2 regions of the Lysinibacillus sp. NPDC096418 genome follow, and region 2 is predicted to be linked to the other one. Evidence: riboswitches for the same ligand, from Rfam matches in the RefSeq annotation. Region 2 holds a riboswitch; the other holds the start of a gene.
The links. Region 2 has a riboswitch for FMN ahead of ribE (riboflavin synthase). Riboswitches for the same ligand answer to the same signal wherever they lie in the genome.
Positions count from the first base shown of each region.

Region 1: it holds a riboswitch for FMN, as region 2 does, so the genes downstream of both, ACIQZG_RS12870 (ECF transporter S component) here and ribE (riboflavin synthase) in region 2, are expected to answer to the same signal.

Region 1 is NZ_JBIWEY010000015.1:35,895-40,132, forward strand. It holds gene ACIQZG_RS12860 (STAS domain-containing protein) at 1-135, shown strand, start outside; gene ACIQZG_RS12865 (sodium-dependent transporter) at 222-1,568, opposite strand; gene ACIQZG_RS12870 (ECF transporter S component) at 1,667-2,254, opposite strand; FMN riboswitch at 2,480-2,674, opposite strand; gene ACIQZG_RS12875 (RNA polymerase subunit sigma) at 2,831-4,123, opposite strand; gene sigX (RNA polymerase sigma factor SigX) at 4,120-4,238, opposite strand, start outside.
Region 2 is NZ_JBIWEY010000016.1:60,036-64,273, forward strand. It holds gene ACIQZG_RS13435 (DEAD/DEAH box helicase) at 1-1,297, shown strand, start outside; gene ACIQZG_RS13440 (reverse transcriptase-like protein) at 1,467-2,117, shown strand; FMN riboswitch at 2,189-2,314, shown strand; FMN riboswitch at 2,435-2,560, shown strand; gene ribE (riboflavin synthase) at 2,765-3,403, shown strand; gene ribB (3,4-dihydroxy-2-butanone-4-phosphate synthase) at 3,417-4,046, shown strand; gene ribH (6,7-dimethyl-8-ribityllumazine synthase) at 4,063-4,238, shown strand, end outside.

The DNA.
Region 1 (4,238 bases), on a different contig from region 2:
GTTGATGATTTCATTCGAAATTTATTTGCCATTTCGCAATGCGATAAAGTATTCCCGATTATGACAAATGAGGAAGATGCAAAACAAGTCATAAAAGGCGATTGGTCTGGAGAATTATCATTAAGTGAGTATTAATACTACTGACTTTAGCTTTAGGAATATACTATTAATCATTTAAAAAAAGCAGTGCATATTAGAATTCTAATATGCACTGCTTCTTTTTAATATTGTAATAGCATATTGAACAACACGACAATAATAACTAGCGGCACGAAAGACGCCATGAGTACACGGTAAGTAGAATAAAAGCCTTGTCCCATATTACTACCTACCAATAATTCTGTTTTTACAAACTCTTTATTCACCACGTATGTAATAAAAATCGAAATAAATAGGTTACCAAGCGGCAGCATTAAATTCGACACTAAAAAGTCTGTCGCATCAAATATGCTTCTTCCGAAAATCAATACATTTGCTAATACACTCGATGATAACGCTGCCGGAATTGCAGCGATGAATACCACAACGCCAAGTAGCATCGTTAACTTCGCTCGTGACATGTTCCACTTTTTAATAAACGCAGCTACAATAATTTCATACAAACTAAACGATGATGTTAGTGTCGCAAATAAGAAAAGTAATAAAAATAACGCCAAGAACAATTCTCCAAAAGGCATTTGACTAAATGCAGCTGGTAACACCATAAATAGTAGCCCTGGTCCAGCAGCTGGTTCTAAATCAAAAGCAAACACAACCGGGAAGATTGCTAGGCCTGCTAAAAACGACACCAGTACCGTTAGCGAAACTACTGAAACCGCCGAATTCACCAAACTCACATCCTTTTTCAAGTATGAGCTATAGGTTACTAAACATGAGAATCCCACTGCTAAACCGAAGAAAGATTGCCCTAACGCTTCTAGTATTGCTCGACCTGTAATATGCGTAAAATCAGGCCATAAAAAGAATTTAACACCCTCCATCGCTCCATCTAACGTAAGCGCACGTACTACTAGTACGATAAAAATAATAAATAATAATGGCATCATCCATTTACTCATCTTTTCAATGCCATTCTGCACACCTAACGAAATTACTATGACATTCGCAAGCGTGAATATAGCAAGGCCGGCTAATGTAATCAACGGCGTGCCAATTATTTTAGCGAACAATGCATTCGGGTCAACAGCAGGATCGATAATACTTCCTGCCACACCAAGACCACTGTATATAAAAATCCAACCGCCTACCACACTATAAAAAGTTAGTAGTAGGAAACAACCAAGGACACCCATACGACCAACCCAAGCCCAAGCCGGTTTATCAGGAGCAACTTTTTTATATGCTGTCACTGCTTCTGATTGTGTGCCACGTCCTAAAATATATTCAGATAACAACATCGGTAAACCAATTAATAGTGTAAACAAGACGAAGATCAGAAAAAATGCTCCGCCCCCACTTTGCCCCGTGACGTAAGGTAGCTTCCAAATCGCACCAAGTCCGATTGCTGCCCCCGCCGAGGCTAAAATAAATCCTAACTTACTAGACCATTGCCCATTTTTCTCACTCATCTAATCAAACTCCTCAACTCTCTATACTCACTCTCATTCTACATGAAAAAACACAACTAAAAAACCCCTGAGTGCGAATGCTCCCAGGGATTAACATATTATTTTGATAAATACATCTTACGTTGTTGCTCTACCCACTTACGCATTGTTGTATATAAAAACGCCATAATGAACGTAATCAATACACCTTTTACAAGGTTGAATGGTAGAATACCCGCGACGATCATAGTATATAACGAATCTCCAACAACCGGTTCCATCCCTAAGAAGTACGTATACATTGGTAAGATTAAAACATAGTTTAATATACTCATCCCAATAGCCATCGTAATAGTTCCTAAGATTAAACCACTTACAAGACCAATCATTGATTTAAATCGATTAAAAATAAATGTTACTGGTAAAATAAATAAAATCCCTGTCGCAAAGTTTGCGATATGACCAACTGGTACTCCTGTTGGTGTGCCTGAGAAAACCCAGTCTAGGACATTTTTAAATAATTCTACTAAAATACCTGCCATAGGTCCCATTGTGATTGCCGCCATAAGTGCAGGCATATCACTGAAATCCACTTCTAAAAAAGCTGGAAATGGTGGAATTGGGAAATTAAAAAGCATTAGTAAAAACGAAATACTACTGAGCATGCCAATCGTAATAAACGATTGTAGTTTGACATTTTTCTTCATTGAAAAGCTCTCTCCTCTTTGCTGATTCAATCTTGCAAGAAGAAAGGCAACGACACTATCGATTCCTGTTAACGAAAAAAACCCTATGCAAAAAGCATAAGGGAGAATAGGCATGATTAAAAAACGCCATTTATAGCCATTTTTTTGCGCAAACTGTGTAAAAATATACACTTAAAAAAACGTCCACACACAGCTATAATTCGTAACAACGAATGACGATCGTACCTCCATCTTCTCCCATCCAGACTGTAACTGTCGGCCTTGGAATTACACCAAGTCAGCCATGCAAAAAAATTTGCACAGGTCGCGGGCTAAAGAGTAGTATTGTAAATTTTCGAGTTTGTGTAGTTTTAGACTATACAAGCAATTTACGACTCTATTACCGCCGGTCGGGATTTTCACCCTGCCCCGAAGATGAATCAATATTATTTTTTATCTTACAACTTTACTATAATGAATTATGAGTAAAAAGTAAATACTTCCGCTCTAAAATTATTCCAATTTATTTACTATGCATTAAATACCATTCTATACTTACAAAAAAACAGCTACCCTAAATGGATAGCTGCTCCTATACTACTGCATATATTGTTTATTAGCTCCCATTGGCATCGGCAAATACTCGTTAAAATTAAATCCTTCCCAGCTGTCTTGTACTAGATTTTCAAGACGTAATTGTTGATCAAAGCTTGCTGCTGTCAACATCATTGCTTCCACTAACTGTGTTGCCTGGACCGCACCTAGTACGGTTAAATCTAACGGAGTATCAAACGTCACAATAACACCATCTTTTGCCTCTGTCACAGCAAAAGTCACCTTTTCTGGTACAACTGGCACATAAATATCATCCTTTTTTAGATGCATTCCCTGAAGTGCTTCTGTCACTGTTTCAAATGTTTCCCTGAAATTCGGTGATAAATATTCTACACCGTTCTTTTCTTTGAGCAAGTAATAATTGTAGTGATTAACTATCCCTGTCATTTGTATCGGTTCACTCGGTTCACCAACCTGTGAAAACTCGTATGCTTTCCCCTCAGCTGTTTTCACCGCGACCTCTTTATAATCTGAGAATGTATCTTTTAATGAACCTGTGTACATGTTCACTGTTGCCGAGGCTCCATCATACTCATTTTCCTCTGGTAATACGTGTACAAGCGTCTCTCCCTGCTCTTTTAGCTCTCCCTTATACGGATGATACTCTGCAAATCCCATTGCCTCTTCATCAATTTGCGGTGCATACTTTTCATATAATTGGAGGGTAGTTGGCTTTACATCACCAAAATCAGCTACGACACGCTCATTAGGTATAACAAAAGTAACCGGTACACTTTCTGCAGCGCTACTGGCTAAACCAATGCGCAATGCTGTAGCTTCCGTTAAATCCTCTTCATAAACAGATGTACGTAGTGACATCATGCGTGTATCATTAACAAAAGCATCCTTGTCCATCAAAGCATTTGCTTTTTCAACACTCTCTGCTTCGTCAGTTTGCACAGTTGAATAGCTTTCGGCTTTTATACTTTCCTTATCTCCTGTTGAATTATTATTCATTATCATACCGACAAGTAATGTGAGTACAAAAACTGAAGCGATACTTATAAAAACAGGTATTTTACTATTCTTACGGCTTCTTTTCGCCACGACAGCCCTTTCCTCTTGGATGGAAGCGGTCTGTTGACGTTGCTCTTGTGGTATTTCTATTGGTTCTATCGGTTCGTCTATCGCTGCCTGCAAATGCGTATTATCTTGTAGACGAGCATCTGCCAGCAGGCGGTTTAATACATCTTCTTTTGATCTGGAATCAGGAAGCTTCGGGGCGTTTTTCATTAAATTTTCTAGTTGGTCACCATCGAAATCTTTATGAGTCATTGCCACTTCGCCTCCTTCTCTCTCTCATGTTGTAACTGTTCTCGTAAAACTTTAATTGCACGAAATTGAGTCGTTTTCACTTTCGCCTCAGTCCAATCAAGTATTTGCGCAGTTT
Region 2 (4,238 bases):
TGGTAGTGGGAAAACGGCATCTTATGGGATACCGATTTGTGAAGCCGTTGATTGGCTAGAAAACAAACCACAAGCGTTAGTGTTAACACCGACAAGGGAACTTGCTGTTCAAGTAAAAGAGGATTTTACGAATATCGGTAGATTCAAACGCATTAAAGCAACAGCGGTTTATGGGAAACAGCCAATTGCCATTCAAAAAACAGAACTAAAGCAAAAAACACATGTCGTTGTTGGTACGCCAGGGCGCATGCTAGATCATATTGAAAGAGGCACATTGGTCTTAGACAAAATTCGTTATCTTGTCATTGATGAGGCGGACGAAATGCTGAACATGGGCTTCATCGAGCAAGTTGAATCTATTATTAAACAAGTACCTCAAAATCGTGTGACGATGTTATTTTCAGCTACATTGCCTGAAAAAGTAAAAGATTTAGCGCTTAAGTATATGAAAACACCGACTGATGTCGAGATAAAGGCAACAGGATTGACGACTGATAAAATTGATCACTCTCTTTACGTTGTGGAAGAAGATCAAAAACTATCTGTGCTACGTAACGTCACGATTGTTGAAAATCCAGATAGCTGCATCATCTTTTGCCGCACAAAGGATAGAGTCGATACATTGTGTGAGCAATTAATCAATTTTGGCTATAGCTGCGATAAAATTCACGGTGGAATGGTACAGGATGCACGACTTGAAGTGATGAATGATTTTAAAAGAGGCGATTTCCGCTATCTGGTTGCCACAGATGTAGCTGCTCGCGGTATTGATATTGATAATATTACGCATGTCATCAACTATGATTTGCCATTAGAGAAAGAAAGTTACGTTCATCGTACGGGAAGAACGGGACGAGCAGGACTGCAAGGGAAAGCCATCACACTTGTAACACCATTTGAAGATCGTTTTTTAAGTGAAATTGAAGACTATATTGGCTTTAAAATTCCTAACAAATTAGCACCAACTGAAGAAGAGGCTTCGCAAAAGAAAGCAGCTTTTGAAGCGAAAATGGATATTGAACCGGCATTGAAAAAGGCCAAAAGTGAAAAGCTTAACGAGCAAATCATGAAGCTCTATTTTAATGGTGGTAAGAAAAAGAAGCTGAGAGCTGTAGATTTCGTTGGAACAATTGCCAAAATAAGTGGTGTAACAGCTGAGGATATCGGCATCATTACAATTACAGATACATTTACTTACGTAGAAATACTAAACAATAAAGGGCCGATAGTCTTGAAAAACATGAAGAAAACGACAATCAAAGGTAAGTTATTGAAAGTATATGAAGCAAATAAGTAAGAACAAACAGCCAGTTCACGGTATTTTACCATGGATTGGCTGTTTTTTTGCGTTTGTTCAATGTAAATACTTAACTATTTGGCTGTAACCAGGCATGATGGACATGTTTAAAGTCATATAATATAGGTAAATGGATTGTTAGTATTTTATTGAGGTTGGGGGTTTTTAATTGACAGTAGAGAAGAAGTCTATATATGCCGTCTTTGGTCCAGAGTTTTCGGGAATTGTGCTCACATTTCATGAATATCTAAATAGAGTAAAAGGCAAGAAAAAGACGATTGGAAAAAAGTTTTCATGTGAAAAAACGGCCTATCAATGGCTAGAAACCAATAAGATATCTTCTGTGAATTCATTAAAATCAACTAAACCAAAAGAAACGTTTACCAATAAAATAAAGAAAGAGTCTAAACAAAATACAGAAGTAGTCATCTATATTGATGGCAGTTACAAAAATAGTCGTGGGAAGTATGGAGTCATTGGTTTTGCACCGATGAGGACGGAGCCGTTATTTAAAACGTTTGGCTATGTTTTTGATGAGGAGTTCAATAAACTACATAATATCGGTGCTGAATTAATGGCCTGTTTACGCGCGTTAGAGTGGGCATACAGTAATGGTATGAAAACGGTTCATATTATTTACGATTGTGAGGGAATTATCATAAATCAGGAGAAGGAGCAAACTCAAGGTGCGCGTAAGACATATTATCAAACAGTTCAAGCGTTCAAAAGTAAGTTAGACATTCATTTTTTACATGTACGCCATGGAAATAACGTCTTACATCAAAAGGCGCATATACTATCTCAGATGGGTATTCATTAAATTAAGGAGTATGAAAAAGTATTAGTGGATAATATTATTAAATAATGTTATCGTTAGTGCTAGTTAAATAGAATTTCCTTCGGGGTAGGGTGAAAATCCCAATCGGCGGTGATGAAGCAATTCAAAGTCCGTGAGCGAAAGCTGATTTGGTGCGAATCCAAAACCGACAGTTATAGTCTGGATGGGAGAAGGATTAAAGTGTAATCTTTTTAAATTTGTCTGAATTTAAAAGGTCTATTTGTGTACGCTTTTTTCAAACCTACTTCCCATCGCCTACGTTGGGGAGTTTTTTATTTAGCTGAAAATGAATATTTTCGTATGTTCTTCGGGGTAGGGTGAAATTCCCAATCGGCGGTGATGAAGTAATTCAAAGTCCGTGAGCGAAAGCTGATTTGGTGCAAATCCAAAACCGACAGTTATAGTCTGGATGGGAGAAGAACAATTGAGATGGTAGCCTGTGGAAATTTTTTGTATCCATAAGGTTTATTTGTTTACGTCTCTTTTACATAACCTCCCAAGCCCCTTACATGTAAGGGGCTTTTTATGTGTTTTGAATTAGAAATGAGGTGAGACGGATAGCATCATTGAACTGACGGATAGGGCAGCTGAAGTAGTGGATAAAAGTCAAATAGAAAGCAGGTGACAGAATGTTTACGGGGATTGTAGAAGATGTTGGTGCAGTAAAAGCGTTACAAAAAAATAGGCAAAGCATGAAAATCACGGTTGCATCACCTATGATAACTGCAGATGTCAAGCTAGGTGATAGTATTGCGGTCAATGGAGTTTGTTTGACGGTGACGCATTTTAATGAGCGAGAGCTGACGATGGATGTGATGCCTGAAACGGTAAAGGCAACAAACTTACAGCAGCTTGCAGTGGGAGATGCTGTGAATTTAGAGCGTGCAATGTCTGCGAATGGACGGTTTGGTGGACATTTTGTATCTGGGCATGTAGATGGAGTAGGCAAAATTTTGCGTAAACGACCTATGGCCAATGCGGTGTACATTGATATTGAGGTAGGAGAAGAATTGACGAGCTACTGTATTCCAAAAGGCTCGATTACCATTGATGGTACTAGTCTGACGCTATTCACCGTTGAAAAAAGCAGTGTAACGGTATCGCTCATTCCGCACACGTACAAGGAAACGATATTAGGTATGAAAAATGAGGGTGCCCTTGTTAATATTGAAACGGATTTGGTCGGCAAATACATTGTTAATCAATTACAACGTGGGCAAGCAACTTCGACTATTACGAAGGATTATTTAACACAACACGGATTTTAAGGGGGCTTTAATTTTGCTAAATACAGTTGAAGAAGCATTAGAGGATTTGAAACAAGGGAAAATAATTGTCGTGGTAGATGATGAGGACCGTGAAAATGAAGGCGACCTACTCGCGTTAGCCAAGTATGTGACACCTGAAACGATTAACTTTATGGCTACATATGGTAAGGGTCTAATTTGTACACCCATTTCGCAACAGCTGGCACAAAAATTAGCACTTCATCCTATGGTCGAAAATAATACTGACAATCACCAAACGGCATTCACCGTTAGTATAGATCATGAGGATACAACTACAGGAATTAGTGCCTACGAGAGGGCATTAACGATTCGTAAAATGCTAGATCCACAAGTGGAAGCGGCTAATTTCCGTAGACCAGGGCATGTGTTTCCACTCATTGCAAAAGATAATGGTGTCTTGGAACGAAGAGGGCACACGGAGGCGACGGTCGATTTAGCTAAGCTTTGCGATAGCGATCCAGCAGGCATTATCTGTGAGATTATGGGCGACAATGGTGAGATGTTGCGATTTGATGAGCTAGTAACGTACGCTGCAAAGCACAACTTAAAAATGATCTCTATTGAGGCATTAGCCACATATCGACGTAAACAAATTGAAGTAGTAAAAAAATTAACAGTGTAAAAGGGGAGAATTCATTATGGGAAAAACATTTGAAGCACAATTAATCGGAACAGACTTGAAAATTGCGGTGGTAGTAGGGCGTTTTAATGAATTTATAACAAGTAAGCTATTAAATGGAGCACTAGATGGGCTAAAACGTCACGACGTGGATGAAGATAATATTGATGTTGCATGGGTGCCAGGTGCTTTTGA